Regions from separate parts of the Lysinibacillus sp. GW821-FHT14F06 genome, predicted to be linked through region 2. Evidence: riboswitches for the same ligand, from Rfam matches in the RefSeq annotation. Region 2 holds a riboswitch; the other holds the start of a gene.
The links. Region 2 has a riboswitch for FMN ahead of AC1RNS_RS00835 (ECF transporter S component). Riboswitches for the same ligand answer to the same signal wherever they lie in the genome.
Positions count from the first base shown of each region.

Region 1: it holds a riboswitch for FMN, as region 2 does, so the genes downstream of both, ribE (riboflavin synthase) here and AC1RNS_RS00835 (ECF transporter S component) in region 2, are expected to answer to the same signal.

Region 1 is NZ_JBXAPF010000017.1:48,864-64,277, forward strand. Features, by position in the region: gene AC1RNS_RS15565 (amino acid permease) at 14-1,378, shown strand; gene pgeF (peptidoglycan editing factor PgeF) at 1,475-2,239, opposite strand; gene AC1RNS_RS15575 (transmembrane-type terpene cyclase) at 2,386-3,024, shown strand; gene AC1RNS_RS15580 (CAP domain-containing protein) at 3,254-3,862, shown strand; gene AC1RNS_RS15585 (VanW family protein) at 4,035-5,027, shown strand; gene AC1RNS_RS15590 (methyl-accepting chemotaxis protein) at 5,247-6,071, shown strand; gene AC1RNS_RS15595 (HAD hydrolase-like protein) at 6,119-6,736, opposite strand; partial or broken gene AC1RNS_RS15600 (SDR family oxidoreductase) at 7,246-7,920, shown strand; gene AC1RNS_RS15605 (aminoglycoside 6-adenylyltransferase) at 7,982-8,860, shown strand; FMN riboswitch at 8,886-9,011, shown strand; FMN riboswitch at 9,136-9,261, shown strand; gene ribE (riboflavin synthase) at 9,487-10,125, shown strand; partial or broken gene ribB (3,4-dihydroxy-2-butanone-4-phosphate synthase) at 10,153-10,752, shown strand; gene ribH (6,7-dimethyl-8-ribityllumazine synthase) at 10,788-11,255, shown strand; gene AC1RNS_RS15625 (spore germination protein) at 11,415-12,869, shown strand; gene AC1RNS_RS15630 (C45 family autoproteolytic acyltransferase/hydrolase) at 12,985-14,010, shown strand; gene AC1RNS_RS15635 (sensor histidine kinase) at 14,505-15,414, shown strand, end outside.
Region 2 is NZ_JBXAPF010000001.1:160,437-175,850, reverse strand. Features, by position in the region: gene AC1RNS_RS00855 (ATP-binding protein) at 1-41, shown strand, start outside; gene AC1RNS_RS00850 (methyl-accepting chemotaxis protein) at 158-1,852, shown strand; gene AC1RNS_RS00845 (STAS domain-containing protein) at 2,052-2,438, shown strand; gene AC1RNS_RS00840 (sodium-dependent transporter) at 2,502-3,848, opposite strand; gene AC1RNS_RS00835 (ECF transporter S component) at 4,008-4,595, opposite strand; FMN riboswitch at 4,814-5,002, opposite strand; gene AC1RNS_RS00830 (RsiX family anti-sigma factor) at 5,196-6,488, opposite strand; gene sigX (RNA polymerase sigma factor SigX) at 6,485-7,018, opposite strand; gene AC1RNS_RS00820 (ATP-binding protein) at 7,109-8,884, opposite strand; gene AC1RNS_RS00815 (response regulator transcription factor) at 8,877-9,593, opposite strand; gene ccsB (c-type cytochrome biogenesis protein CcsB) at 9,910-11,097, opposite strand; gene resB (cytochrome c biogenesis protein ResB) at 11,094-12,767, opposite strand; gene resA (thiol-disulfide oxidoreductase ResA) at 12,774-13,313, opposite strand; gene AC1RNS_RS00795 (pseudouridine synthase) at 13,651-14,382, opposite strand; gene AC1RNS_RS00790 (D-alanyl-D-alanine carboxypeptidase family protein) at 14,739-15,414, opposite strand, start outside.

The DNA.
Region 1 (15,414 bases), on a different contig from region 2:
AGGCGTTATTTGAGTGGTAAACAAAGAATTAAAAAGAGGGTTAGAGGCTCGTCATATCCAAATGATTGCGCTAGGTGGTACAATTGGCGTTGGTCTATTTATGGGTTCAGCCAGTGCTATTCAGTGGACAGGTCCCTCCGTGCTTCTTGCCTATGCCATAGCTGGTATCTTTATCTTTTTTATAATGCGGGCTATGGGAGAGATGCTGTATATGGAGCCAAGCACAGGCTCTTTTGCAACATTTGGCTATAAATATATTCATCCATTGGCTGGTTATTTAACAGCATGGAGTAACTGGTTTCAATGGATTATTGTTGGTATGTCAGAAATAATTGCGGTGGGTACATATATGCAATACTGGTATCCAGATTTACCAGCATGGATTCCAGGATTCATTGCAATGGTCATTTTAGGTGTCGCTAACTTTATTTCAGTAAAATCATTTGGTGAGTTTGAATTTTGGTTTGCGATGATTAAAATTGTTACAATTATTCTAATGATTATCGCGGGAATCGGTCTTATTTTCTTTGGAATAGGTAATGATGGCATTGCTATTGGGCTATCTAATCTATGGAATCATGGAGGCTTCTTTACAGGTGGCTGGACAGGCTTTTTCTTTGCCTTATCATTAGTAGTTGCTGCCTATCAAGGGGTCGAGCTAATTGGTATTACAGCTGGAGAAGCGAAAAATCCTCAAAAAACAATTACAAATGCGATTCAGAGTATTATTTGGCGTATTTTAATCTTTTATATCGGTGCCATTTTTGTCATCGTGACGGTTTATCCATGGAATGAATTAGGGACAATTGGTAGTCCTTTTGTTGCTACGTTTGCTAAGGTGGGTATCACAGCAGCTGCTGGTATAATTAATTTTGTCGTCATTACAGCGGCAATGTCGGGCTGTAATAGTGGGATTTATAGTGCTGGTCGAATGTTGTATACATTGGCTATGAATGGACAAGCTCCGAAGTTTTTTGCCAAGCTTTCTCATAATGGTGTACCATTATTCGGGACGGCAGGTGTTTTAGTAGGTCTAGTGATAGGCGTCATCTTAAGCTATTTAGCGCCAGAAAATTTATTTGTCTATGTTTATAGTGCAAGTGTTTTACCAGGAATGGTACCTTGGTTTATTATTTTAATTAGTCAAATAGGATTCAGAAAAATACATGGTACAGAGTTATCTAAGCACCCGTTCAAAATGCCATTTGCTCCGATTACAAACTATTTGACAATCGCTTTTTTAGTAATGGTACTAATCGGAATGTGGTTTAATGATGATACCCGCGTTTCATTAATCGTGGGAATTATCTTCTTAGCTTTAGTGACGATAAGCTACTATGTATTTGGCATTGGTAAAAACCGTCATGAGCGTCAATAGTGTGAGAAGGGTGTGTCTATTTGGATATACTACTTGCATTGCTAGAACATATTATAAATAGAGTAGGGACAATCGATTGTGGATTGTCCCTTTTCACTATTGTTCTTTTCGCATAATGAAGCTTAAATGTCTGCCAGCTTGTTTGTCTTGGCGGTAGGAAAAACCATTTGGGCTGAGATATGTGCAGGTTGCATCAATGTGAATCTTTTTAGAAGGAATACCAACAAGCTCGCATTGTTTTTTGACGGTTTGTTGATTATCAATATGATATTTATTGGTTTGAGCATTATAATACATAAAATCTTCAGCGTAGCCTAGATTGTGGAATTTCTCATAGACATCCGTATCTACCTCAAATTTTTGTTGACTCAGCGCCATACCGATTTGTACATAAAAATCTTGTGGCTGACAATGCTCCTGCTTGATTAAATGCTGGAAAAGCTTCAACGTCACTTCCTTAACAGTCCCTTGCCAGCCTGAATGCACGACACCGATGAGCCCATTGACTTCATTATAAAAAATAACTGGTACACAATCGGCAGTAAAGCTACATAAAAGTAAATTCGGCTCACGTGTGTAAAGTGCATCAGTATTGGCAATGGCAGTATCCAATTGTTCAGCTCCACGACCTTTATCGGAGGCTGTAACACAATAAAAATTAGCACTATGTGTTTGCTGTGTACAGACAAAATGATTGAGGTCGCAATGCAGCGAAGCTACTAAATTTTTGCGATTTTCAAGCACATCTGCAATATTCACACAAGTATGCAATGCCATATTATTTTGTTCTAGCTCAAGCTGATCTTTTAAGGTAATGCCGGCAATAAAAGGGGCATTATCCACATAAATTTTAGTTTTCATATCATCACCTCGTCTTACTATATAGGATTGAGTTGTGAATGTATAGGCACTTCATACTTATACCCTTCTATTATATTTTTAGACATAAAGAATAGATTTCTTCACATATAGTATCGAAGAATCATGAATAGAAGGAGTGTGTATAAATGGCTCAAGAAAAGTTTTTATTAATTTGTCAATTAGGCATGGGGCTATTTTGGATTATTACATATATACTCATTATCAAGCAGGGATTCAAGGATAAGAAGTATGGTATGCCGATGGCTGCCATTTGTGCCAATATTTCATGGGAATTTATCTTTGCCTTTATGTATCCACAAAACGATCTCCAAAGGATGATTACCTTCCTTTGGTTTATGTTAGACATTATTATAATGATGCAGTATTTAAGGTATGGTCATAAAGAATATCGAAAATTAATTCCAAGTAAAGTATTTTATGCATCATTTTTCATAACACTCGGTGCTAGCTTTTTTATTATTTTAGTAATGATGCATGAATTTAATGATATAGCTGGAAAATATGCAGCATTCTCACAAAATCTGATGATGTCAGGGCTGTTTATTGCCTTATTACTACAACGAGGAAATCTCAGTGGTCAATCGATGAGCATAGCAGTTTGTAAAATGCTTGGTACTGTATTTGCAGCAGTAGGCTTTTATATGTACTTTCGAACTCCCCTAATTACCATTATCTCACTTGCAACTCTTTTTTATGATGGGCTCTATATTGTTTTAATATATAGGCTATATCGAAAAAAGATTTTTTTACCCAAAATAAGGTAATGAATAGTCTGTTTTTGTTTAAATAAACTTTAGCAATTTATGCTAATTACAATTATATTGCAACAATGTTACAAAGCTAAACTGTGAGAACAGCGTTGTATAAGTCATTGTGTACCTGTTTTTAGCTTATGTCATACAATTGTAAAATTCCTTCCAAATATTTAGTGATGATTAATACTTAGAAACTATTTACGATAAATATAGAGCCAATCAGGAAGGAATGAATAACATGTTTAAAAGAGTAAAGAAAGCAGCACTTGTGTCCGTATTATCTGCATCCTTATTAATCCCAGTCGGGGCGATGGCAGCCGATTCATATACAGTTGCAGCAGGTGATTCTCTTTGGAAAATTGCTGTGAAAACACAAACAGGTGTACAAGAACTAATTGATGCAAATCCACAACTTGCAAATCCAGATCAACTTAATCCAGGACAAATAATTAATATTCCTACGAAAGAGCAAGCAAGCGTTGAACAGGAAGTTGTAACATTAGTCAATGCAGAGCGAGCTAAAGAAGGTCTACCAGCCTTAAAAGAAGAATGGGAGCTTTCTCGAGTGGCAAAATATAAATCTCAAGATATGCACGATAAAAAGTACTTTGATCACACAAGTCCAACTTATGGTAAACCATTTACAATGATGAAAAACTTTGGAATAACGTATAAATCGGCTGGCGAAAATATTGCAATGGGACAACGTTCAGCAGAGGAAGTTGTAAAAGCATGGATGAATAGTGCTGGTCATAGAGCTAATATTTTAAATAAAAACTACACACATATCGGCGTAGGATATGTGAAGGATGGTAACTACTGGACACAAATGTTTATTCAACAATAAAAATATAGAACTGTTCTCTGCTGTCTGAAGCAGGAGCAGTTCTTTTAAACATGTAAGGTTCAGGTACGCATACATATTGAAAATAAATAAAAAAATACAAAAAGTAACACACTATCACTATTAAACGAATAAGATGTCTCTGTACTATAACGTTAGAGGTAGGTGCTTGCTATTGAAAAAACAGTGGATGGTCACACTGTTTATGTTATGCACTATTGGACTAATCGGTTGTCAAGGAGAACCAGAGAATGAGAAACAACAAGTGCAAGAAGTACAAGATTTAGAGCAGGAACAAAAGGAAAACAAACAGGCTGTTACGTATGAGCAAAAGCAACAATTGGAGACTGTTGTAGAAATTGTTGATCCCTCTACAAATGCGGTTATACAGACCATTACTCCAAATGAAATGGGCTTCGAAAGAAATATGCCATCGTATACAAAGGAAATTGAACAATTAGCAAGAGCATTGGCAAGAGGCAATGGAGAAACAGCTGGTTATGATCAACGCATGATACTTGATAGGCTGGATGATAATGGAAAAATAATAAAGGGCAGTCCTTTAATGGTTTTAAAAGAAAAAGAATTGGTAGCTAGAATATTAGAGGCATCAGCATCTGGTGGTAAAGTAGTGATGCCGCTTTATATAACAGAAAGCGGTTATTATCTGGAGGATATTCCTTATTTGGAGGAAACCATTGTCGCATCCTATACCACTTATTTTAATCGTGCTGATGTAGGAAGAAATAAAAACATCGAATTATCTGCTAAAGCAATTCATAATGTTATTGTCGGAAGCGAGGATTATTTTTCATTTAACACTGTTGTTGGACCAAGAGATGAAGACAATGGTTATCAGCCTGCACCAGAAATCATCAATAAGAAGGTGGTGATGGGTATTGGTGGTGGTATTTGTCAAACCTCTTCGACCTTGTTTAATGCAGTAGATCAGTTGCCAATTAAGTTTGTGGAACGACATCATCATTCCTTAGATGTTGGCTATGTGCCAAAGGGAAGGGATGCTACGGTTTCCTATGGAGGCTTAGATTTTAGGTTTCACAATACAAGTGACGTACCATTTTTAATCAAATCTATTTATGGGGATAATTTTTTAACTGTGGAGATAAGGACAGCAAAAAAATATGTAGAATTATTGAAAAAAACATAATTAATGCTTAAGACACCTCTGCCAAAGGTGTCTTTTTAAAAGTGTCATGCTATAGTTAAATTGAGGTATTTCAGTATAATGGTGGTTCATCCAGCATATATGCCATGCAGATGTGTTGGGGATATTTTATTGATGGTTCTTAAAAAATATTTTGACGCTTTTTATCACCTCATATGATGGATGAACCTTAATCGTGTGAATGGGGAAGGGGAAAAGACAATGCATGCAAAGCTACAGGCAGCAATAGATTCAATCGATTTTTACCAGGTAACCTATCCAGAAGATGCTTGTATAATTGTTGCAGACACAGAGAGAGTCATTGCCTATAAGCCAGGTAAACAAGTGGATTTAAAGGTTTGTGTTGGTGATCCTGTAGATAAATATCGTGGAACAACAACTGAAAAGGCGCTTAGCTCGGGCAGATTTATTCGAGAAGAACGAAGTACTGAGGATTTTGGCATGGCCTATATTGCATCTGCACAGCCTATTTTTGAAGGTGGACAAGTAATCGGTGTTATCAGTGCCATCCTTTCAAATGAAAAAATGGATCATATGCGATTACTAGCAACCGAGCTATCGAGCTCAGTGGAAGAAATGACTGCAACGAATGAAGAATTAGCAAAGGCAAGTGTAGATGTTTCCAATCGCTTAGAGGAACTATCTAGGTTCTCAGAGTCCATGACTGGTGATATTCAACAAATTAATGCCATTGTAGATTTAGTTAAAGATTTAGCCATGAAATCAAAAATTCTTGGACTAAATGCATCCATTGAGGCAGCTCGTTCTGGTGAGCATGGACGTGGCTTTGCAGTAGTAGCTACTGAGATTCAAAAAATGTCTCAAAGTAGTACCGAAAGTGCGGATAGCATTACAAACCAATTAGAGAGTATTAAACAAGCTATAGATCAAGTTAACGAATCAGCAAATCAAATTGCAGCATTTACTCAACAATTTTCTACGAGTATGTATGAATTAACAGATGCCTATAAAGGTGTTAATAGCACAGCAGAAAAATTAATGCACATTAGTGAAGTGAAAAATTAAAAAGAGGGGTATAGCCAATTCATTTAACGGCTATACCCCCTTCTTGATTAAATAATATCTAAAATTTCCTGTGGAGCATTTACTTTATATTCAGGCTCTTCCTGTTGAATCACCTCAATAGAATCATATCCCCAGGAAACCCAAATAATTGGTACCCCGACTTTTTTACATGCTACAATATCTCTTTGTTCATCCCCTATATATAAAACGTCTGATGCAGTACTACTAGAGTCCTTTAAAAATTTCTTCAACACTTTATCCTTCCCAAAAATACGATTTGAGCAAAGTACATTTGATACACAATGAATGTCATTCATTTTTAGAAATTCTAAAATATTTTCCTGAGAGTTGGACGAAATAATAAGGATTTTATAGCCTCTTTTATCAATTTCCATTAGCACATCCTTGATTCCCTCATAAAGATGTACCTCATTTAAAGACTGACGATACAAACGATAAAATTGAGGTAAAATCATGGGTAATTTATACATTGGAAAATCAAATAATTTACTGCGCTCCGCTATGGATAATTTTTTCAATGATTCGATTTCCTTTAACTCTATTCCTTTAAATTTATATTTTTGTGCAAGTGTATTCCAAGCTGATGCAAATACAGCCGTAGAATCAGCCAATGTTCCATCAAAATCAAAGATGATATATTTCATTGAAAATGTTCTCCTTTATGTTCTAGTTGTATAGACGCTTAGTGCTTGAAAATGTTACGTACCTTTAACGTATAATGACATGATTCTATAGCATATGAAGCAGGTGGTGGTAAATGACTCTGGATGCGTAATTTTTTTGAGTATGTATCACTGTGGTAAATATTGTATCGAAAAATGCCTCTATTGAATAATGAAAAGCTTCGTTTTAAAGAAATACAGAAAAATACCTTTATTGAAATGCAAAAAACCAAAGAACTTCAAATAAAAGTCTTTGGTTTTTGCATATATGAGTTTCATTTACTGTGTTTTCTTCATAAACAATGAAAGTATTACATTAACTAGGGCTAATACAAAGCTTATTTTAAAGACAAAGGATGAGCCAGTTGCTGCAGCTCCTTGTGCAGCCAGTTCCTATTTCTGACAACCTGGCCTACAAGGGAAGCGGATAATTACAGGGGAAAATCGCTATAATTACTGGGGGAGATAGTGGAATTGGTCGTGCTATTGCTATTGGGTTTGCAAAGGAAGGAGCCCATATGACTATTACCTATATGCCACATGAGCGATCTGATGCAGAAGCAACAAAGCAAATGGTGGAGGCAGATGGGCAGTCCATTCTATTGATTGAAGTGACTTACGTCATCCTGAGTTTTCTAAGAAAGTAGTAAGAAAAACGATTGACTGTTTTGGTAAGCTAGATATACTTGATTTTATATCAAGGTGACCAATTTCCGCAGCAAAGCATTTTGGATATTTCAAATGAACAATTGTATGATACGTTTGAAACCAATATTTTTTCGCATTTTTATATGACAAAGGCAGGATTACCTTATATGAAGCAGGGTGAGGCAATTATTTCCACTGCTTCCGTGACAGCTTACGCTGGAGCTCCGTTACTTGTCGATTATTCCTCCACCAAAGGATCGATTGTTTCATTCACTAGATCTTTGTCCTTACAGTTAGCGAGTAAGGGAATACGAGTGAATGCAGTTGCTCCTGGTCCAATCTGGACACCACTAATTGTCTCAAGCTATTCAGCAGAATATGTCAAAACATTTGGCTTAGAAACGCCGATGAAGCGAGCAGGTCAGCCATTTGAGCTTGCACCTACCTATATTTATTTAGCTTCTGATGATTCTTCTTTTGTTACTGGTCAGGTACTGCATGTCAATGTGGCATTATGACGGAAACGTAAGTGAATATTTGCTACTATAATAATAGATATATTAGCAAGGGAGAAAGTATATGGAAAATAATCGACCTATTGATAAACTGTTAAATTTTGCCAATAATGATGAACGAGTTCGAGTAGTCGGAATGGAGGGCTCAAGAGCAAATCACAATGTGCCAAGAAATGATTTTCAGGATTATGATATTTCCTTTGTTGTAACTGATATGGCTACCTTTCTTGGAAATAATAAATGGATCGATTTCTTAGGCGAGCGATTAATAACGCAAACACCAGAGGATATGGAATTATTTCCACCAGAACTAGGCAATTGGTTTTCCTATTTAATGTTATTTACCGATCATTCAAAAATTGATTTGACACTAGTTCCTATTGAAGAATTGGAGCTTTATCTTGAAAGTGATGGACTTTTAGAAATCATTCTGGATAAAGACCAGCGCTGTATAAATGTTCCTGAGGCAACAGATGTTACGTACCATGTACAAAAGCCAAGTGCACGTTCATTTGATGATTGTTGCAATGAATTTTGGATGGTTTCAACTTATGTTGTAAAAGGCATTTGTCGCAATGAACTTCTTTTTGCCAATTACCATTTTGAACATATTTTACGTGAAGAATTACTTCGAATGCTATCGTGGCGCGTTGGCTTTGAAACAGAATTTAGCTTAAGTGTTGGCAAAAGTTATAAGTATTTATCTCAATATTTACAGGCAAAGGAAGTTTCTCAATTAATGGGGACCTTTGAGCTAACCTCTAAAAAAGCTATATGGCAGGCGTTATTTCAAGCCTTTGATTTATTCGCAAAGGCATCACAGCATGTGGCTGCAAGACTCGAAGTAGAATATCCAGTATACGAAAAGAATATTAGAGCGTATGTGGATGAAATTTATCAGAAATTTTTTGTAAAGAATTTTGTGGATAATATTATAAAATAGTGTTATCGTAAAGAATAAGCTAAATAAAATCCTTCGGGGTAGGGTGAAATTCCCAATCGGCGGTGATGAAGCAATTCAAAGTCCGTGAGCGAAAGCTGATTTGGTGCAAATCCAAAACCGACAGTGATAGTCTGGATGGGAGAAGGGTAAAAGTGCAAACTTTTTAAATTCGTATGAATTTATAAGGTTTATTTGATTATGCTTTTATGTTAACTTCCCGTCGTTGAGATTGGGAGGTTTTTTTATTTAGCGAATAAAAATAAATTAAATAGTAAGATGTTCTTCGGGGTAGGGTGAAATTCCCAATCGGCGGTGATGAAGCAATTCAAAGTCCGTGAGCGAAAGCTGATTTGGTGTAAATCCAAAACCGACAGTGATAGTCTGGATGGGAGAAGAACGATGAGATGGCAGCCTATGGAAAAAATATAAAATTCTAAGGTTTATTTGCTGACGTCTTATTTATATGAACTCCCTAACCCCTTTCATGTGAAGGGGTTTTTTTGGTATTGGCTGTAAGGAGGGACAGAGAACGCTGAAAGTAATGGATAGAATTAGTTAAGTGATGGATTGACCTCAAAAATTAATGGATAGAGCCCTTAATGCGTGGAAAGAAAGTAGGTGGAAAAATGTTTACAGGGATTATTGAGGATATTGGTACAGTAAAAACCTTGCAAAGCGATCAGCAAAGTATGAAAATTACAGTCCTTTCAGCAAAAATGGTGGAGGATGTAAAGCTCGGAGACAGCATAGCGGTCAATGGTGTTTGTTTAACAGTGACAAACTTTACTAATCAAGAGTTGACGATGGATGTTATGACAGAAACGGTGAAGGCAACAAATTTGCAGCAGCTTGCTGTAGGTGACCCAGTTAACTTAGAGCGTGCCATGCCTGCGAATGGACGATTCGGTGGTCATTTTGTAGCAGGACATGTTGATGGAATAGGGAAAATAGTACGTAAACGACCATTAGCAAACGCAGTTTATATCGATATTGAGCTATCCGAGGATTTAACAAACTACTGTATTCCAAAAGGCTCCATTACGATTGATGGTACGAGCCTAACACTTTTTCACGTTGAGCAAAAAAGTGTCACAGTATCACTGATACCTCACACGTATAAGGAAACAATTTTAGGTATGAAGAAAATTGGCGCTTCCGTTAATATTGAAACGGATTTAGTTGGAAAATATATTTTGCACCAGCTAAAGCGTAGGAACGAAGTAACGACTATTACGAGAGACTTTTTAACGCAAAACGGATTTTAAACGATGAACGGTAAGGAGGTGCCAATAATGCTGCACACAATTGAAGAAGCAATAGAGGATTTAAAACAGGGCAAGATGATTATTGTAGTAGACGATGAGGATCGAGAAAATGAAGGGGATTTACTGGCTTTAGCAGAGTATATGACACCTGAAACGATAAATTTTATGGCGACATATGGAAGAGGTCTTATCTGCACACCGATCACAGAGCAGCTCGCACAAAAATTGGGCTTACAACCTATGGTAAGTAACAATACAGACAATCATCAAACAGCATTTACAGTTAGTATCGATTATATGGATACAACGACAGGAATTAGCGCCTTTGAACGCGCAATGACAATAAAAAAAATGATTGAACCACAAGCGAAGGCAAATGATTTTCGTAGACCAGGCCATGTATTTCCGTTAATCGCAAAGAACAATGGTGTGTTAGAGCGTAGAGGTCACACTGAAGCAACCATTGATTTAGCTAAGCTTTGTCACAGTATCCCCGCAGGCATTATCTGTGAAATTATGGGGGACGATGGCAAAATGCTTCGCTTCAATGAACTAGTCAACTATGCAGCGCATCATCAACTAAAAATAATTTCAATTGAAGAATTAGCGTTATATCGCCAGCAAAATCTCAAAATTACAATTTAAAAAAGGAGAATTTAGAAATGGGTAAAACATTTGAAGCACAATTAATTGGTACTGACTTAAAAATTGCTATCGTAGTAGGTCGATTCAATGAATTTATAACAAGTAAATTATTAGACGGGGCACTCGATGGTTTAAAGCGACACGGTGTAAATGAGGACTTTATTGATGTAGCTTGGGTTCCAGGTGCATTTGAGGTTCCGTTTATTGCGAAACAGCTTGCGGAAACAAAGAAATATGATGCCATTATTGGTTTAGGAACAGTGATTCGTGGCTCAACAACACATTATGACTATGTATGCAATGAATCAGCAAAAGGGATTGCCAATGTATCATTAACAACAAATGTGCCCGTCATTTTTGGCATTGTGACAACTGAAAATATTGAGCAAGCTATTGAGCGTGCAGGTACAAAATCAGGTAATAAAGGCTATGATTCCGCAATGTCTGCTATTGAAATGGCGAATTTAAAGAGAATGATTGGCTAAAACATAGTTTGAAATTATCTAAATGAAATTATTCATCTAAAGTATCTTATCTGTCTTAAAACCTGAATATTTTAAACAAGCATGGGGAAAATATGGTGTAAGTATATGGATGCATGTACGAATCTGAAACTGATTCAGTAGGAGATGAGGAATATTCAAATGGAACAAATCGTAAATTTGCAAACTTTGAAGGCACTATTTCAACGCTCTGCTGATGTGATTTTTCAAAGGTATACAATGCAGCAACATACAGTACATGTTATTTATTGTGATGCTATGATTAATGAGCAATTACTACAAACCGTTATTGTTCAAGAGCTCCAATCGATGCTTGAAAAAACTTCAGGTGAATTATTAGAGGAAGATATTTTAAATCATCTACACATTCCTCATTTGAAAAAAATCTCTGAAAAAGAGGACATCATTACCAAAGTTTATAAAGGGCATGTGTTGCTGTATTTTGAAGATGAACAATTATTATTAACAAGTTTTATTCCTAAAAAGCCAAATCGGGAGCCTAGAGAAACAGCCCTTGAATTGGTCATAAAGGGTCCGCGAGACGATTTTATTGAGGATATCGATATTAATATTGCTTTATTACGAAAACGATTACCTACAAATTCGCTAAGTGTTGAAACATATGAAATCGGCAAGCGTTCTAAAACAACTGTAGCAATCCTTTATATGGATGATATTGTTAATAAAAAAATGCTAGAGGACATCAAAATAAATCTTCAAAAAGTAGATACGGATATTGTGTTTAGTGGAGATATTTTAATGGAGAGAATCGAGCAAAGTGCAAAAATTCTTCCCAGACATGATTATACAGGTCGTCCTGACTTTGCTTTACAGGCCCTAATTAACGGTAGAATTGTGATAATGGTGGATGGTGTCACTTATGCCATTATTACGCCAGCTAACGTGCTGCTAGTATTTAAATCAGGAGAGGATTATTATTTTCCGATTATTGTTAGTTCAATGGAAAGACTGCTACGCATTGTTGGCATATTAATTAGCGTGCTTTTACCAGGCTTTTGGCTTGCGCTTACGACCTATCATCAAAATCAATTACCTTTAATTCTTTTAGCAACAGTTGTACAATCAAGGACAGGGCTTCCGTTTCCAACGATTCTAGAAATACTACTAATGGTATTTATGTTTGAAATGTTCCGTGAGGCAAATATACGTCTTCCTAGTATCGTTAGTGGATCAATCAGTGTCGTTGGAGGTCTAATCATTGGAGATGCAGCCATTAAAGCTGGTATAACAAGTCCTCCAATGATAGTTGTAATTGCTATTTCGAGTATTGCAGCCTATACGCTTGTCAATCAATCCTTTGTCACGGCAATGAGTATATTTCGCATTATTATTATATTAGCAGCAGCATTTTTCGGCCTGTATGGCTTTTTTATAGCAATTTTTTTCATTCTTCTATATACGGCAAATTTGCGAGTCCTTGGCATTCCTTACTTAAATGTAGGAGCAGATTTAAATTGGCAAGATATGAAAAAATCTTTATTGAGATTATCTCCTAAAGGCTATGGTAAACGTCCAGCATTTTTAAATTTGCAGGATAAAACTAGAACATCTCGAAAAAATAAAAAAATGGGCTAGGTATAGTTGACTATATCTAGCCCATTCCCTTGGTTCCATCTAACATTTTCTTGACCTTCAATTAACTTGAAGCTTTATGATGTTAGAAAATAAGTTAATTAAGGGAGAGAATTGAATGTCAGGTTATGAAGAGTTAATCGTCAAAGTTGAAGATGTGAACGGTAGCTACTACCAAATTGGTTTACAGCAAAGCAAAGAGCTCTTATCTTTATTGCAAATGCAAAAAGATGTATTAATGCACTTAACTAGGTCTACTAATACTCAAATAGCGAAACAACTTTTACAAAAGCATTGTCCACAGATAATCCATGAGATGGAAGGCTTGAGTGCTGGCGCAGCTCTATCGATAGACACTGTGCTTAGATTGTTCAGTGGCTATACTATTACTTTTCCAGAGATGGGCTGTACAGCATTTGTGCGTGATGGAATGTACATCCGTAATTATGATTTCAGTCCAGCTTTATACGATGCTAGGTTTGTTTTCTCTAAACCAGTGAATGGTTATGCAAGTATCGGGTTTAGTCAGCAAATTATCGGTAGACTAGATGGGATGAATGAATACGGGTTAGTTGTTGGTCTGCATTTTGTTAATCATGAACACTCTGAAGAAGGCTTTATTGCTTCTACAATTGTTCGTGTACTATTAGAGCAATGTAAAACAATTGAAGAGGCATGCATGTTAATAAAGGAAATTCCACACGGTTACTGTTATAATTATTCTATGACAGATTGTAGTGGGAGAGCTGTAGTAGTGGAAGCCTCTCCACAGAAGCAAATAATAAAGCAGGAAAATCCTTTAATTTGTACAAATCATTTTGAATCTATACATTTAATAGAAAAAAATAAGAAAATGATAGAAGGCTCTATTCATAGAAAGCAATTTTTAACGGTATTACTGGAAGAAGAACTTACAACAACCGCCCTCTATCAACATTTTAATGCTGAAAATTCACCATTATTTTATCATAATTATCACGAATACTTTGGCACATTACATACGATTATTTATCAACCTAAAACATTAGAGATCCTTGTTGGGATTGGTGGGAATGCACAACCAATAGCATTTTCATTTAAAGACTACTTGGAAGGAGCTCTAACGCTTCCAAAAGAGATAAAAGGGATCATCTATACAAAATAAAGAAGTTGAACTGTGTGTAAAAATCATACATGTTTTCTAAAAGGAAGTAGCTTACATGCTACTCTCTTTTTTTGCACTAAAAATAAAAATTGCTTTTATGATTTTGATAAAGTAGGATAAACAAGAAATATACTCTAAATGAAGAACGGTATCCAAACTAAAAAGGAAGTTTATCTGGGTTCAGCAGAAGACTTCCAGCCTATAGATGGCGAAATGAATGTGATTGTTTCCTATTCAGTGTGTACCAATGTACGCTGAATCAAGTTAAAGCCTTCAGAGGATATCACGGATTTTGAAGAGGAGCTTTTCGAGCAAGCTCGAAAAAATCCGAACGCCATTACGCTATGGGTAATTTATTATAGTATAATATTACTGCTATATTCAAATTTGTTTCAGTTGTCATTAGCTGTTATACAATTTTCAAGATCAAAAAAACTTGCTCCAGCTACATCATGTCATTATTCATTTCCAGAGATGAGGAAGTACCACTTAGTATGAAAAACCGAAAATTAAAACTAATCCTAATCCTATCAACTATTTTATTACTATTGTTTACAAGTTTAAATATCTTTACATCTTATATTAAGATGAAAAAAACAGTGGAAGAATCCATTGCGAACCAAAGTCTTGAAGCTGCTATTTCGATTGCATCCTCTATTGACGTGGAGGCGTACCAACAATTTTTAAATAATCCAGAAAAGACGGATTATTATTGGGAATTACGGAACTTTTTAAATGATGCGAGAATTAAACTTGGTGCATTATTTGTTTATACCTTAAAGGTAGATAATCCAAAGGTTTCACATGCCATGATTATGGGGATGCCTAGCGAATTAACAGAAGGCTTTGATATTGGGGAGATCTGTACGGTTCCTGAGCAGCAAGTACAAAGGGCTTATAAGGGTGAAACATATGTAACAGAGGTAATACCAGATTCTGTCCATGGTTCTTACCTTTCAGTTGGAGCACCAATTAGAGATAAAACTGGAACGATTATTGCATACCTTGGCATTGATATTAGTGCAGATACACTGAATGGCATAAAGGGAAAAGTAATAGAGGACAATCTCTTTATCTTTATTTTTAATGGTGTATTTATTTTAATCGTGATTGGTTCATTTTTATTTTTACAAAGATGGTATCAAAAAGAAGTTGCTAAAGAGGTTGGTGCAACGGAGGATACCTATCAAGCTGAAATTAAGACTTTAATTACTTCTGTATCCTCTCTAAGACATGATTTTACCAATCATATACAAGTGTTGCATGGATTTCTTCAATTAGATAAACCTGAGCAGGCTAAACAGTATTTATCATCATTGTCGAAAGAGGTGCAGGCGATTAAGTCATTGAAGCTAAATATTAATCATCCAGGTTTATCGATTTTATTGCAAACGAAAAAATTAA
Region 2 (15,414 bases):
TCTCAAAAAGAATTTATATAAATGAAAATAGAGAGCTTTGATAAATTTTTAACTATTAAAAAACGCTACTCGACTCGCCAAAACGAGCAGCGGAAATCATAACGTGATATAAGGTTCAACAACATATACCTATAAACGTATAATTGGAGGAGTTTTAATGAGACTGTCAATCCGAAAAAAAATAAGCCTGCTAATCTTTAGTTGTATTTTACTACTTACTTCACTTTTAGCAGGGATAAATTATTATGTTGCGAAAAAGAATCTTTTAGAAAGTGCTGATACTAAGCTTCTATCAGATATTCAAGTAAGCTATGAATATTTAAATGCAAAATTCCCTGGAGATTGGTCCATCAAAAATAATCAATTATATAAAGGCGATATCAATATGGTTGAGAATTTTGACATCGCTGATAAAGTTGGCGAGCTAACAAACGGTAATGCCGTATCCATTTTCCAAAATGATACACGAATTAGTACCAATATTGTTGAAAATGGAGAGCGTGCTTTAAATACTAAAGTATCTGACGAGGTGGCAACTGTAGTATTAGGAGAAAAAAAACGATTTATTGGTTCAGCCAGTGTTTTAGGAAGCATGCACCAAGCAGCCTATGACCCTATTTTAGATAGCAAAGGAGATGTAATAGGTGTATGGGCAACAGCCGTTCCAACAGCACCTTATATAAGCATTGCAACAAAATCTGCTCTTGAAAATGTAGCCGTTTCGTTAGGGATTGCTATTCTATTGATTGTCGGTATTAGTTGGTTTTTACAACGACAAATCATTAACCCAATTAATATTCTAAGCTCCAATGCCCAAGAGCTAGCAGATTTAAATTTGAATGTTAAATTATTAAATCCTAAGAGCAAGGATGAGATTGCGGATCTGGCACTTGCATTTAGTAATATGAAGGATCGTTTAACAGAAACAATTACAATTGTGGCTGGTAGTGCTAATCAGGTCGCTAACTCTTCCCACTCTTTAGCTGAATCATCACACCAAACTAGTGAGGCTTCTAACCAAATTGCATTAACCATGAATGAAATCGCAGTTGGAACAACAACACAATCCGATCAAGCTGAGCAAATTGTATCGATGATGCAAAAAACAATTGAAGAAGTATCGAGTAGTTTGCAAAAAGCTGAAATGACTTTGACTAGTGCTATAGAATCATCGAATATTGCACGTAAAGGAGAAGAAGCGATTACTGAAGCGATCAAACATTTAAGTGCTGTAACCCAAACAGTGTCTTATGCAACCGACTCAATTCAAAAGCTTGGCAAACGCTCTGAGGAAATTGGTGGTATTATCACCGTGATTACAGGTATTGCAGAGCAAACAAATTTACTTGCCCTTAATGCAGCCATAGAAGCCGCACGCGCAGGTGATCAAGGAAAAGGCTTTGCGGTTGTTGCCTCAGAGGTACGTCAGCTAGCTGAGCAATCAAGCATGGCATCTGGGCAAATTACAAATCTAATAAATGATATTCAGGCTGAAACATCAGTAACAGTTCGCACAATGGAAAGCAATTTGCTTGCAGTAGAGGAGCAAGTAACAATTATCAATAAAGGAGGAACTGCTTTAAAAGAGATTGTGGAGAAAGTTGTGGAGACGGAAAAAGGTGTTGAACAAATGAAAACTGCATTTACGCATGTCAATGATAACTCCTTAGGTGTTCAACAAGCTATTCAAGACATTTCTCGTATCATTGAGGACTCTGCGGCTGCAACAGAGGAAATCGCTGCTACTTCTGAGGAACAATATGCTACCGTAGCAGAGATAACACAAAACTCAGATGAATTAGCAACAATTGCTGATAAATTACAAAACGAAGTCAATAAATTTAAGTTTTAATTAAGAATTAACATGATACGATGTGATAGAATCAGTGGGAGTCTATTAAAGCAATATACAAAAATGCGGTGACTCCCACAATAACATAAGCAGATGAGGTGGCTCAAAAAGGTCTTTGGAAAGCCTTCAACCTTGTCAAGAAATTATCCAAGTAGTAATTAATCCATAAACAAGAAAAGGAAAATGGAGGCGCTATAGTATGAATCAGAAGAAAATTGCGATGGATATTGGCACAAAGGCTGATTATATCTTAATTGCGTTTACTGGTGATTTGGAATACGAGCTGATTGAGGATATAAAAAAAGATCTTCAATCACTAAATTTAGAAACAAAGCATGGATATATTATCGATATGCAAAAGGTAACAAATATAGATAGTACCGGCTTTGGTATGATCGTCAACTTTGCCAAAAAAGTTTCTATAAAAGAAAAGAAAATCGCCATAATTGTCGTCGATGATTTCATCCGCAACTTATTCGCTATTTCACAGGTTGATAAAGTTTTTCCTATCACAAACAGCGAAGAGCAAGCAAGAAAGATTATTAAAGAAGACTGGCTAGGAGAATTATCACTTACCGAATATTAATCCTATTGTTGCCCCCATTATTAAAATAGGGTGTATTCCTGTGAATGGAATACACCCTGCTTTTTAATATTGTAATAGCATATTTAGTAAAACAACTAGAATAACTATAGGTACTACAATTAACATTAATAGTCGATATATAGAATAATACCCATGCCCCATATGGCTTCCCATCAGTAATTCCTTCTTCACAAATTCTTTATCAGCTACATGTACAATAAAGAACGCTATCAATAAGTTTCCTATTGGAAGCATTAAATTCGATACTAGAAAATCTGTCGTATCAAAAATTGTTTTTCCAAAGAATGATACATCAGCTAAGGTACTAGATGACAGTGCTGCTGGAATTGCAGCAATAAAGACTACTATACCTAATAACAGTGTCAATACTGAGCGAGACAATTGCCCCTTTTCTATAAATGCCGCTACGATAATTTCGTATAAACTAAAGGAGGATGTTAACGTTGCGAATAAAAATAATAATAAAAACATCGCTAAGAACACTTCACCAAACGGCATTTGGCTAAATGCTGTTGGCAGCACCATAAACAGTAAGCCCGGTCCAGAAGCTGGCTCTAAATCAAAGGCAAATACCACTGGAAAGATCGCTAATCCTGCTAAAAATGATACAAGTACAGTTAAAAGAACAACCGAGCCCGCCGAGTTAGGTAAGCTCACATCCTTCTTTAAATAAGAGCTATAGGTCACAAGGCAAGAAAAACCCACTGCTAAGCCAAAGAAGGATTGCCCTAACGCTTCTAATAAAGCCCTTCCAGTAATATTAGAGAAGTCTGGCCATAAGAAAAATTTCACACCCTCCATCGCCCCATCTAATGTTACTGCTCGGACAACAAGTACAATAAACATCATAAATAATAATGGCATCATAAACTTATTAGCCTTTTCTATACCATTTTGCACACCAAGGGATATCACTAGTACATTCGCTAGCGTAAATAACCCTAAACCTAGCAATGTAATCCAAGGCGTACCTATAATTTTTCCAAATAGCTCTCCAGGATCATTAACAGGATCAATAACAGTTCCAGCCACACCAAGACCGCTATAAATAAAAATCCAACCACCCACAACACTATAAAAAGTTAATAATAAAAAGCAACCTAGTACACCCATGCGGCCAATCCATGCCCAGCCCATTTTCGTCGGTGCAATTTTTTTATAGGCAGTGACCGCCTCAGATTGGGTGCCACGACCTAAAACATATTCTGATAATAGCATCGGTAAACCAATCAGCAATGTAAATAGAACAAATATAAGGAAAAATGCTCCTCCGCCACTTTGTCCAGTAACATACGGAAGCTTCCAAATTGCCCCTAATCCAATTGCTGCACCTGCTGATGCTAAAATAAAACCTAGTTTACTAGACCATTGTGCTTTTTTTTCACTCATCTCTTCAAACTCCTCTAGCATTTCTAAACTCTTTCTTATTCTACATGAAAACACTAGGCCCGACTAGATTAAGTTCATTTGACGAATCTATCCATTACTTCATGCGTTCTATCCATAAAAAAACCTCAAGTGTATCAAAACACCCGAGGTTTCATAATCTTATTTCGTTAAATACATATTACGTTGACGATCTATCCATTTGCGCATAGTTGTAAATAATAAAGCCATGATAACAGTTAATAAAATTCCTTTGACAATATTAAATGGCAAGATTCCAGCCACAATCATTTTATATAATGAATCTCCTACAACAGGCTCCATCCCCAAAAAGTACGTGTACATTGGTAAAAATACAGCATAGTTAAGAACACTCATACCAACCGCCATAACGATTGTTCCTGCTGCTAAGCCACTAATAAGGCCACCAATGTTTTTAAAACGCTTAAAAATAATGGATACCGGTAAAATAAATAAAATACCTGTTGTGAAGTTAGCGATATGTCCTACTGGTACTCCTGTCGGCGTGCCTGAGAAAATCCAATCCAAAACATTTTTAAATAACTCTACTAGAATCCCCGCTACAGGTCCCATTGTGATAGCCGCTAGTAATGCAGGCATATCACTGAAATCTACTTCCAAAAACGCTGGGAATGGCGGAATTGGGAAATTAAATAGCATTAATAAAAATGAAATACTGCTCAGCATGCCAATCGTTATAAACGATTGAAGTTTAACATTTTTCTTCATTGAAAACTCTCTCCTCTTTGCTGATTCAATCTCGCAAGAAGAAAGGTTACGACCTAATCACATGTTATTCATGAAAAAACCCTTATGCATTTTTGGCATAAGGGAGAATAGGCATGATTAATAAACGCCATTAATTAGCAGTTTTTGAGCGAACTTTAAAGTCATGTTGAAAAAACGCCCGTTCAAAGCCAATTTAAAATAACGAATGACGATCGTACCTCCATCTTCTCCCATCCAGACTCTAACTGTCGGCCTTGGAATCGCACCAAGTCAGCCATGCAAAAAAATTTGCACAGGTCGCGGGCTGAAGAGTCATTAGTAAATCATTCGAGCCAATGTCTTTCACATTAGCGATTTACAACTCTATTACCGCCGGTCGGGATTTTCACCCTGCCCCGAAGATGAATCAATATTTTATTTTTGTTCTACAGCTTTACTATAATGAATTATTTAGAAAAAGTAAATAGTTCTGCTTAAAAAATCCTATTAGATTTGTATGTTTTATGGACAGTTAATTGATTTATCGCCAGAAAAACAAGAAGGAGTATTCTCGCCACTGTCTATGTACGAGAAAACTCCTTCACTATCGCCAAAAAGTTGCTATGGCGTATCCATATATTGCTTGTTTGCGCCTACTGGCTTGGGCAAGAAATTTTTAAAATCAAAGCCTTCCCAATTTTCCTGAACTACATTATCTAGGCGTAATTGTTTATCAAAGCTTGCAGCCGTTAGCATCATTGCTTCGATTAATTGTGTTGCTCGAACCGGTTCCATAGTCGTTAAATCAAGAGGATCATTAAAGGTAACAACAACACCCTCAGCAACCTCCTGAACAGTATAGGTCACATTTTCTGGAACGACAGGAACATAGACATCATCATTTTTATTGCGCATAACTGTAATCGCTTCTGTTACCGTGGAAAAAGTTTGACGAAAATCAGGAGATAAATACTCCGTCCCATTATTCTGATCTTTATATAAATAATAATTAAAATGACTTGGACCTGTTAATGACATAGCCTTACTCGGCTCCCCCTCTTGGGAGAACTCGTATGGTGTACCATCTGCATTTTCAAACTCTACCTCTGTATACTCTGAGTCCGAAAATGTATCCTGCAAGGTTCCCTTATACTCATTCACAGGGGCAGAAGCTACATCGTAATCATTTTTCTCAGGTAATACATGAATCAGCTTATCGTCTTTTTCTTTCAATTCACCTTGATATGGATGGTAATTAGTAAAGCCTTTTTCTTCCTCTTTAATTTGTGGTGCATACTTTTTATACATTTGTAATGTAGAAGGTTTTTCTTTCCCAAAATCTGCTGCAACTTGCTCATTGGGAATAATATACGTCATTGGTACACTTTCTACATCACGGCTTGCCAAACCAATGCGGAAGACAACGGCATCCGTTAAGTCCTCCTCGTACACAGAGGTACGTAGAGACATAAATTTAGCATGTTCTGCAACAATGCTCGAATCCAAATAATTATCATGATTTTCAGCAGTTTTTGCAGCTGGCCCATCTTCCATAGTAGAATATGGAGCAATATCAGGGGCAGTCGCCTGATCTATCTTGGAATGTTTATTATTCATAAACATAGAACCTACACCTACTGTTAATGCGAAAACAGCGGCAACACTCATAAAGATTGGCCATTTACGGATTTTGCGCTTTGTTGATTCTGTCTCTGTACTTTGCTGTTGTTCTTGCGCTGACACTTCTTCGTCTACTGGCTGCTGGATGGCTTCTTGCAGATGAACATTATCCTGCAAGCGAGTATCTGCCAATAATCGATTTAATATTTCATCTTTAGAACGGCGGTCAGAAAGCTTAGGGGCATTGTTCAATACATGTTCTAGTTGGTCATTATCAAACTGGTTATGTGTCATTGCCGTTTCGCCTCCTGTTCTCTAACCTGTTGTAGCTGTTGCCTTAAAAATTTAATGGCACGATGCTGCGTTGTTTTTACCTTTGCTTCTGTCCAATCTAGTATTTGTGCTGTTTCTGCAATCGATAAATCTTGAAAATAGCGCATAATGATGACCATCTTTTGGTCTCCTGTACAGTTTTCAAGTGCTGACTCTACCTGCATAAATTCATCACTGGCCTCCAACATATCTTCCGGTGATGGTGTGTTTGAATGGAGCTGTTCCGTTTCCCAGTCAAAAAAATCAAGTGAATGCTTTTGGCGTACTGCCTGCTTCCGAAAGTGATCGATTGCTACATTTTTAGCAATGGCAAAAAGCCATGTCTTTTCACTGCTATTTCCTGCAAATTGATCGTATGAGCGCAACACTCGTACATAAACCTCGTGCGCTAAATCTTCAGCAAGTATACGGTTTTTTACTAAATAAATAAGAAACTGGAACACGTCTTGATGGTATGCATCGTATAGTCGATGGAACACGGAGTCATTCAATGCACTCCACCCCCGTTCTATAATATTTGTCGTCTTCATGTTTACAGAAGTTACAGCCAATTAATACCACTAAAGTAGCAATGATATTAATTACTCGAAAGGTAAATAAAACGTAAAGGTCGTACCTTCTTTCAGCACACTGTCTACCATAATCGTCCCTGAATGTGCCTTTACAATATTTCTAGCAATAGCTAAACCTAGGCCAGTTCCGCCTTTAGAACGCGTCCGGGCTTTGTCAGCTTTATAAAAACGTTCAAAAACATAAGGTAAGTCCTCATGTGGAATGCCATGTCCTGTATCCTGAACAGATATTTTTGCGAAGGTCGGCTCCTGCTCAATTTTGACAGTAACTGACCCTTCATCCGTATGACGGAGTGCATTGTCAACTAAATTTGTTAACACTTGTTCAATCCGATCCTCGTCAATACTTATCCTAGCTTCCTCATTGAATTCACTATCAAATACTAGACGAACATTTTTCTCTTTAGCGACTTGAGCAAACTTTTGTGTTATCCGCTCGAATATAGAATTAATTGGAAGCTCATCCTTATAAAGCGTCATATGCCCCGATTCCATACGAGCTAAATCTAATAAATCTGTTACTAGACGTCCCATACGCTTCGATTCATCGTAGATAATTTTTGTTATCTCGTTACGTTCTTCCTGATCCTGAATAAAATCATCATCCATTAAGGCCTCTGAATAGCCCTGAAGCATTGAAATTGGTGTTCTCAGCTCATGAGATACATTCGCTATGAAATCTGAACGCAGCTTTTCTAAGCGATGCTGCTCTGTCATATCACGAATAACAGCAACTGCTCCACGTATTAATTCCCCACTGTAAAGGGGACTAATCGTAAAGGTATAATAATTTCCGTCCATCTCAATTTCTTCTTCTAATTTATCCTCAAACATCAGTACATGATCTAGCATATGATATAGCTCTGGTGGAATTGGCTTTGCACTTTGAGATCCTTTATTAACAAACCATTTTTGCATTAAACGCTCTGCTGGCGGGTTACTTAATAATATTGTACGATCTCGATTAAACGTAATGACTGCATCTGTCATCGATGTCAAAATATTAGAAAGTTGTTCATTTTCCTGATTAATTACCTCTAAATTATGCTTTAATTGTCGCCCCATTTGATTAAAGGCAACAGCAAGCTGACCAATTTCATCATTTTGTGTTGTTGGCATTTTTGCTTCAAAATTCCCTTTTGAAATTTCAAACGCCAGTTCACGCATTTTACGTAATGGCGAGGTAATACGTGAGGAAAGGAAAAAGGCAAAGAATGTTGTTAGCACAAAGGCAATAAAGGCAGATAAAAAGACAATTTTTGTCGTTTCTTTCGATGTTTTATGTAGTGCATCTGGACTTTGATAAATAAAGACAGCACCATGCACGGCATTCTCTACATTTAATGGGAAGCCGAGCACCACATACGATTCTATTTTTTCTTTATCTGTAGATGATGGCATCATCATTTCTTTCGTAATTGGTTCATCTGATTGAAAAATTTTATGGAAAGATTTATTGGCTAATATAGTATCCTGTATTTCTTTTTTATTAACTCCCTCCTGCAAAGCAAACGATACTTCGTTATTACCTGTCGCAATAAGGGCATTCGTGCTTTCGGGTAAAATATCTTTTAATAATTCCGATGTTGACTCTGCCGTTTCATTATCATCTACAATACTTGCCACCGTTGCAGCTGTTTGACGCAACGAAATCTCCGCTTGCTGCATATGGTAATTTTGTAGAAATTCGAGCATCAAAACCGTGAAAACAAATAATACAAATGAAACGAGAAGCAATATGGTTACCCATAGCTTCCCGACAACACTATTCCATATTCTATTCATTGACAACCTCAAATTTGTAGCCAACGCCCCAAACAGTGACAATCATCTTTGCAGCGTTTTCAGATACACGATTGAGCTTTTCACGTAAGCGCTTTACATGCGTATCCACAGTACGTAAATCTCCAAAGAAATCATAATGCCAAACTTCTTTTAGTAATTGTTCACGGTCAAATACTTTGTCTGGCGACTTCGCTAGAAAATAAAGCAATTCATATTCTTTCGGTGTTAAATTTACCTCAATCCCCTCTGCTGTTACACGATGGGCATCGTGGTCGATCATTAAATGCTGGAATACAACCAAATCTTTAGAGGAGGATGCATTTGTCGAAGGTGAGAATGCCTGCGAACGACGTAATATAGCCTTCACACGTAACACTACCTCACGAGGACTAAATGGTTTTACAATATAATCATCTGCCCCAAGCTCAAAGCCCTGTACACGGTTTGCTTCTTCGCCCTTAGCAGTTAATAAAATAATTGGTGTTGCTGCACGTTCACGGATTTCTGCACATACTTCAAGTCCGTCTTTTTCAGGCATCATGATATCTAATAAAATACAATGGTACTCTTTTTCTAAAGATTTTTCGATCGCTTGTTCACCATTTTCTGCTTCGTCAACAAGGTATCCTTCACGCTCCAAATACATTTTTAATAAGCGTCGAATACGATCCTCATCGTCTACTACTAACACTGAAATATTCTCTGACACTTTCACGATCCCTCTCTTCCAATCTTTCTCTACATTCTATTGTACATGGTTCGACACATATTGAAAAGAAAAGAAAGCCCTCTTGCCACAAGCAAGAAGGCTTATCTTTCTAATACTAGCGACGTTGAAAATCTCATATATGCTTCCATACTAGTTCATCATCCTGCAAAACTTGTGCTCCAAGGTAAAAGAAGTGAACGCTCAACTGCTTCTTCATGCAGACAGGACGTTATTATACAAGCGTTTTCATAGTTGATATAGGTATAAGCTTGTATCCCTCTCTCCCAAGCACCCCTAAACGTAAGCTAGTTTCGTATTAATTTGATGCGTATGAGTGTAAGCCTGCAAGAATTAAGTTAACAGCAACTAAGTTGAATAAGATAATGGCGAAGCCAATTAATGCTAACCAAGCTGATTTTCTACCTTCCCAACCTTTTGAAAGGCGTAAATGTAAAAATGCTGCATAAAATAACCATGTGATAAGTGCCCATACCTCTTTTGGATCCCATCCCCAGAAACGACTCCAGGCGATTTGTGCCCAAATCATCGCAAAGATTAAAGCACCTAATGTAAATACTGGGAAACCAATTAATACGGAACGGTAGCCGATTTCATCTAGTAATTGTAAATTGACACGCTTAACAAATGGTTGGAATATTGCGCTAATACGTCGTCGTGCAATTAAACGAATTAATAAGTATAAAATTGATCCTACTAATAATGACCAAACAACCGTTGTTAATTTCTTCGCATTAATAAGTGAAGGCATTTCTACAATTGGCGACATACCATGTTCTTCAATTGCTTTAAATTCATTCATTCCAAATATCGGTGGCATATTATAAGTTATTTGACGCTCTGTGCCTTCTTTATCAACATAAGAGTATTTAGATTCGTAATCCATCGCCTTAAACGTAGAGGAAGCAATGACAAAGCCAACTACTAACACTAAGCAGAACATCACTGTTTCTAACCAAAAGCGTTCTTTAGTGGCCTTCGTAACATCTACTACTTTTAATAAATAAATCAGTCCAGCTACCGCACTTATGGCCAAAATCGATTGACCCAAAGCCGCTGTAATAACATGAATTGTTAGCCAATGACTTTGTAAAGATGGCACTAATGGACTTACTTCGTTCGGGAACATCGCTGCATAGGCAATGATTAAAAGTGCCACAGGTAGTGCCACTAAACCTAATGCTGTCATGCGGTAAATAAAGTAAATTAAAATAAATGCAGCAACAATGAACATACCAAAAGCTGTCGTAAATTCAAACATGTTACTAACAGGTGCATGCCCTGTATGAATCCAACGGGTAATAAAATACCCAAGCTGCGAAAGGAAACCAATTATAGTGATAGCAATAGCCAGCTTGCCCCATTTATCTGTATTTTTGCCTGTAGCATTCGATTGCTTTATTGAACCACCAAAGAATAACGTTGCTACAAGATAAGCTATAAATGCCACAAACAATAGGTTTCCGCTTATATCAATCAAACTCATAAGGTGTTGTCACCTTCCTTTTTAGTAATGGCTGATTTTGTCGACTTCTCGACATCTTCTGACTTCTCTAGCTGATCTATATATGGTGGTAAATCAGTAAAGGATGAAACAGCATCTAAATCTTTTTTCATGCTGAACATATTTTTATTAACATGGGCAGCCATTATCACTTTTCCATCTGGCTCTACCTGTAACCATAAACGTCTGTGATTCCAATACGAACCGATTGCTACACCAATCATGAAAATAATACCACCAACAAATAGAATAGGTATTGTACTATCTTTACGTATTGTAAAGTTTGCCGTATTTCGTGTGTCAGCACTAGCAAATTTCATTCGATATTTATTTTCTCCAAGCGGTTCAAGAGGCGGCTTCATAATTTCAACAAAACTTACCTCTCCATCTGGTGTTTCAGGTGTTTTCATTTTAAATAAAAATGCTGGATTATTAGGTATAGAAGTTTTTGTTTGTGGTTCACCATTCTCAAAACCAGAAAAATCTGGTGTATAAACTAGAATCTGTACGGAAGAACCATTTCCTAAATCATATTCCTTTTTAGGATTTGTTAGATCAATTTCAGCTTTACCAAGAGATTCACCAGTTACTTTATTCACCAAATCGAAATTCATCTGCTTCAATTCATTCAATCGGTAATTCATTTGATATAAGGCAAAACCATCTTCTTTTAAAGGATGGTTTACACGAATCGAGTAATCTCTCACCTTTTCAAGATTATCCAAGTCCCCTGGAAGTGAGCCTTCAGGTTGTTTGTATAATGTGACATCCGTTTGGAAGTTTTTTGCTACTACATTGACACCTTGTGCCACTTGCTCGCCCTGTGGCTTATTGTCATGAGTTTCTAAAATAAATTTATTATTTTTAATAAAATAGCCTTCCATCCCTGGTATAGCTCTTGTTTCACCTTCACGAATCCAAATCGACTCATCCACATAGAAGCCAGGCACTAAACGTATCATAACGCCTGTTAAAAAAATAATAAGGCCGACATGGTTTATGTATGGGCCATATCGAGAAAAACGGCCGCGTTCTGCTAAAAGTGCGCTTCCATCACGTCGAACATTATATTTTAAGTCAGTCATTTTTTGCTGAACTTTTTCGAGTGTTTCCTCAGGATTTGAAACTTGTCCCTCTGCTATAATGCGTTGACGCTTCAGAAAACTTTCATGACGTTTAACGCGTTGATTTTTCAGAGACTTATGCAATGGTATCCCACGGTCTAAACTTGCAACAATAATCGATATAGCGAGCATTCCAACTAAAATTTGGAACCACCAAGTGCTATACAAATCAGATAATCCTAAATAATTATAAAGTTTACCAAACCAGCCGTAGACTTTCTCATAGTATTCGGCCTTACCTGCATCTGGAGCGTTTACATATATTTCTTGCGGTAAAATTGTTCCGATTGACGCAGCGACCAGTGTGATAATAATAAGGGCAATTCCTACTTTTACACTCGAGAAGAAATTCCAAATTTTATCAACAAATGTCTTGTTGTATGTTTTTGATCGAATCGCTGATCCATCATAGCGCATATCAACAACTTTTGTTTGCTTACCTTCCTCAGTTAAAGGGCGACCACATTTTTCACAGAGCTTCGTGCCATATGGGTTACTATGACCACAAGCACAAATGATATTTTCCATAGTCATTTACTCCTTATTCGGCTTCACTAATTCCATGTACGAAGCAATATTTGCCTCCGTCATTTCACCCGTAATAATTTTCGCTACCTTACCATCTGGATCAATAAGAACCGTTGCTGGTAATTGTCCAACATTGTAGGCAGTCATAACACTTTTTGTTTTGTCAATAACCACTGGGAATGTTAAGTCGTATCTATCGACAAAATTCTGAACTTCAAAATCTGTTTGTGCAATATTGACAGCCAATGTTTGTACACCTTGGTTTTTAAACGATTTATACTGACGGTCCATTGCAGGCATTTCCTTTTCACATGGCTTACACCAAGTTCCCCAGAAGTTCAAAAATACCCCCTGCCCTTTATAATCAGACAGTTTATGTTTCTCACCGTTTAAATCTACTAACGTGAAGTCTGGTGCTTCAGAGCCTACTGCTACTAACTCTACCTTCTCCTTTGTCGCTGTTCCATATACAGTGTACCCAATTGCAAAGACCAAAACTGCTAAAATAATGGTACGGATGACGAGACGTTTTTTCTTTTTCTCCAAGTTAATAAACCCCCTATCAATTACGGCTTTGAGCAACGTTTATAACGCAAAGTTTTTAAAATATGTATAGATATTTCATTTCCTGTACAGCTAGTATGGTTTCAAATTCTATACAACTCTATTGCTTCTGCGCCTAAAAGCTACAAAGTCAGAAGTGAATACTACTTCGACTGGATGAAACTAATATAGGTGTACTGTTCTCACCTATTATAGCAAAATGATACAAAAACGCTTAGCTAATAATTATGAATGATTTATGAACGATTACACCACTAAGAAAGTGAAAACATTCCCATACGGATAATGGTATCTTCACTTTCTATAAGATCATGTTCAATTAACCTATTTTTCCTGTCTCTGCTAACACTCTTAATTGCTTCACTTCATGCTTTGTCAATTCACGATACTCTCCAGGTGCCAGACCATATAAATCTAAAAAAGCAAAGCGTTCACGTTTTAATTTGACAACAGGTGTACCAATTGCCTCAAACATGCGGCGCACTTGACGGTTTCGTCCTTCGTGAATGGTAATTTCACAAATCGCCTTACCAGCTTTCTCGTCAAAGGAGGTCATACTTACCATCGCTGGTGCCGTTTTACCATCCTCTAGCTTTATTCCTCGTTGCAGCTTTTTTAAACCTTCAATCGTTGGAACACCTTTGACACGTGCAATATAAGTTTTGTCGATTTTAAATTTCGGGTGTGTCAACATATAGGAAAATTCCCCATCATTTGTCAGCAATAATAAGCCAGATGTATCATAATCAAGACGCCCGACTGGGAAAATACGTTGCGGAATATGCTTAAATAAATCTGTGACAGTTTTGCGTCCTTTATCATCCGTTACAGCTGAAATGGTTCCGCGAGGTTTATATAATAAGTAATAAACCTTATCCTCTTTTTCAAGTTTTACTCCCTCAACTTCAATCGTATCTGAGTTGGACACCTTTGTACCTAGCTCACGCACTACAACGCCGTTCACCTTTACTTTACCTTCTAAAATCAATTGCTCCGCCTTACGCCTCGATGCAACACCTGCATATGCAATGACCTTTTGTAATCTTTCCATACTTTCACCTCTAGTTTTCATTCGCAATGGCATTCATGCCAACTTATCAATTTCGCCTTGGCGTAATTGAAATAAACCTTATACAATCTTCAATCAGGTTATTTTTCCCGCTAATCTGTGAAAATTATGTCATACTTTTGTGTATTATTAAAGAAAAACTAATTATGAATAAGTAATTAGAGTATTTGAAATAATTTTTTATTAGCTAGTTTCTATAATTTTAACACCTAAAATTTACTGTAGATCCTTTTTATTCAGAGCTAGTATGCTCGTTTCTTTAAATGACAAATCGACTGTGATTCTAAAATTTTTTTCCTATAGGAACGTTCTAACGTCAAAAAAATCAGCGTCCGCTTTTAACGATCCGCTGATTCAACAGTTACTGCCTTTGCATATATTCGTTCCTCACCGATAAAAATCGATAGGACAGCCTCCTGACGTTTCCTTGAAACATGTAACACTTGCCTTACACTATCTTTTTCCTCTTTGGTTAGTTGTAAACGAATTGGCTGCTCTAAACGAATGGCTACCTTTTTGTTCACATTATACTTCCCTTTTTTCACTACTGTCTCAAGATTGTACTCTTCCCACACTTTATTGGCTAACCCCCGATGTACATTCCAATCATCGGATTCATTCAGCGTGACAACGATACAAGTTTGCCCATCATTTTGAAAGGCAGTAGCCAGTGTGCGACCAGCAACCTTTGTAAAACCCGTTTTTCCAGCAAAGGCTGTACCCGTTGCAGTTTTTAAGGAACTCACTGGCTGCTGTTTCACGTCGTCATCTAAGATAGCAGAGGTTCCTGCTCCCTCTCGCAATAAACGATGCTTATTTTCCCAAAGCATTCCATTTTCTGTATCAGCTCTATATAAAACAGTTGATGCAATTGTCTTGAAGGTTTTATTTTGAAGAGCGATCCTCAGCATCTCCGCAGTATCCCTAGCTGATGATAGATGCTCATCATGATGTAAGCCAGAAGGATTCATAAAAACGGTATTTGTGAGACCAGCTACAACAGCTCGCTCATTC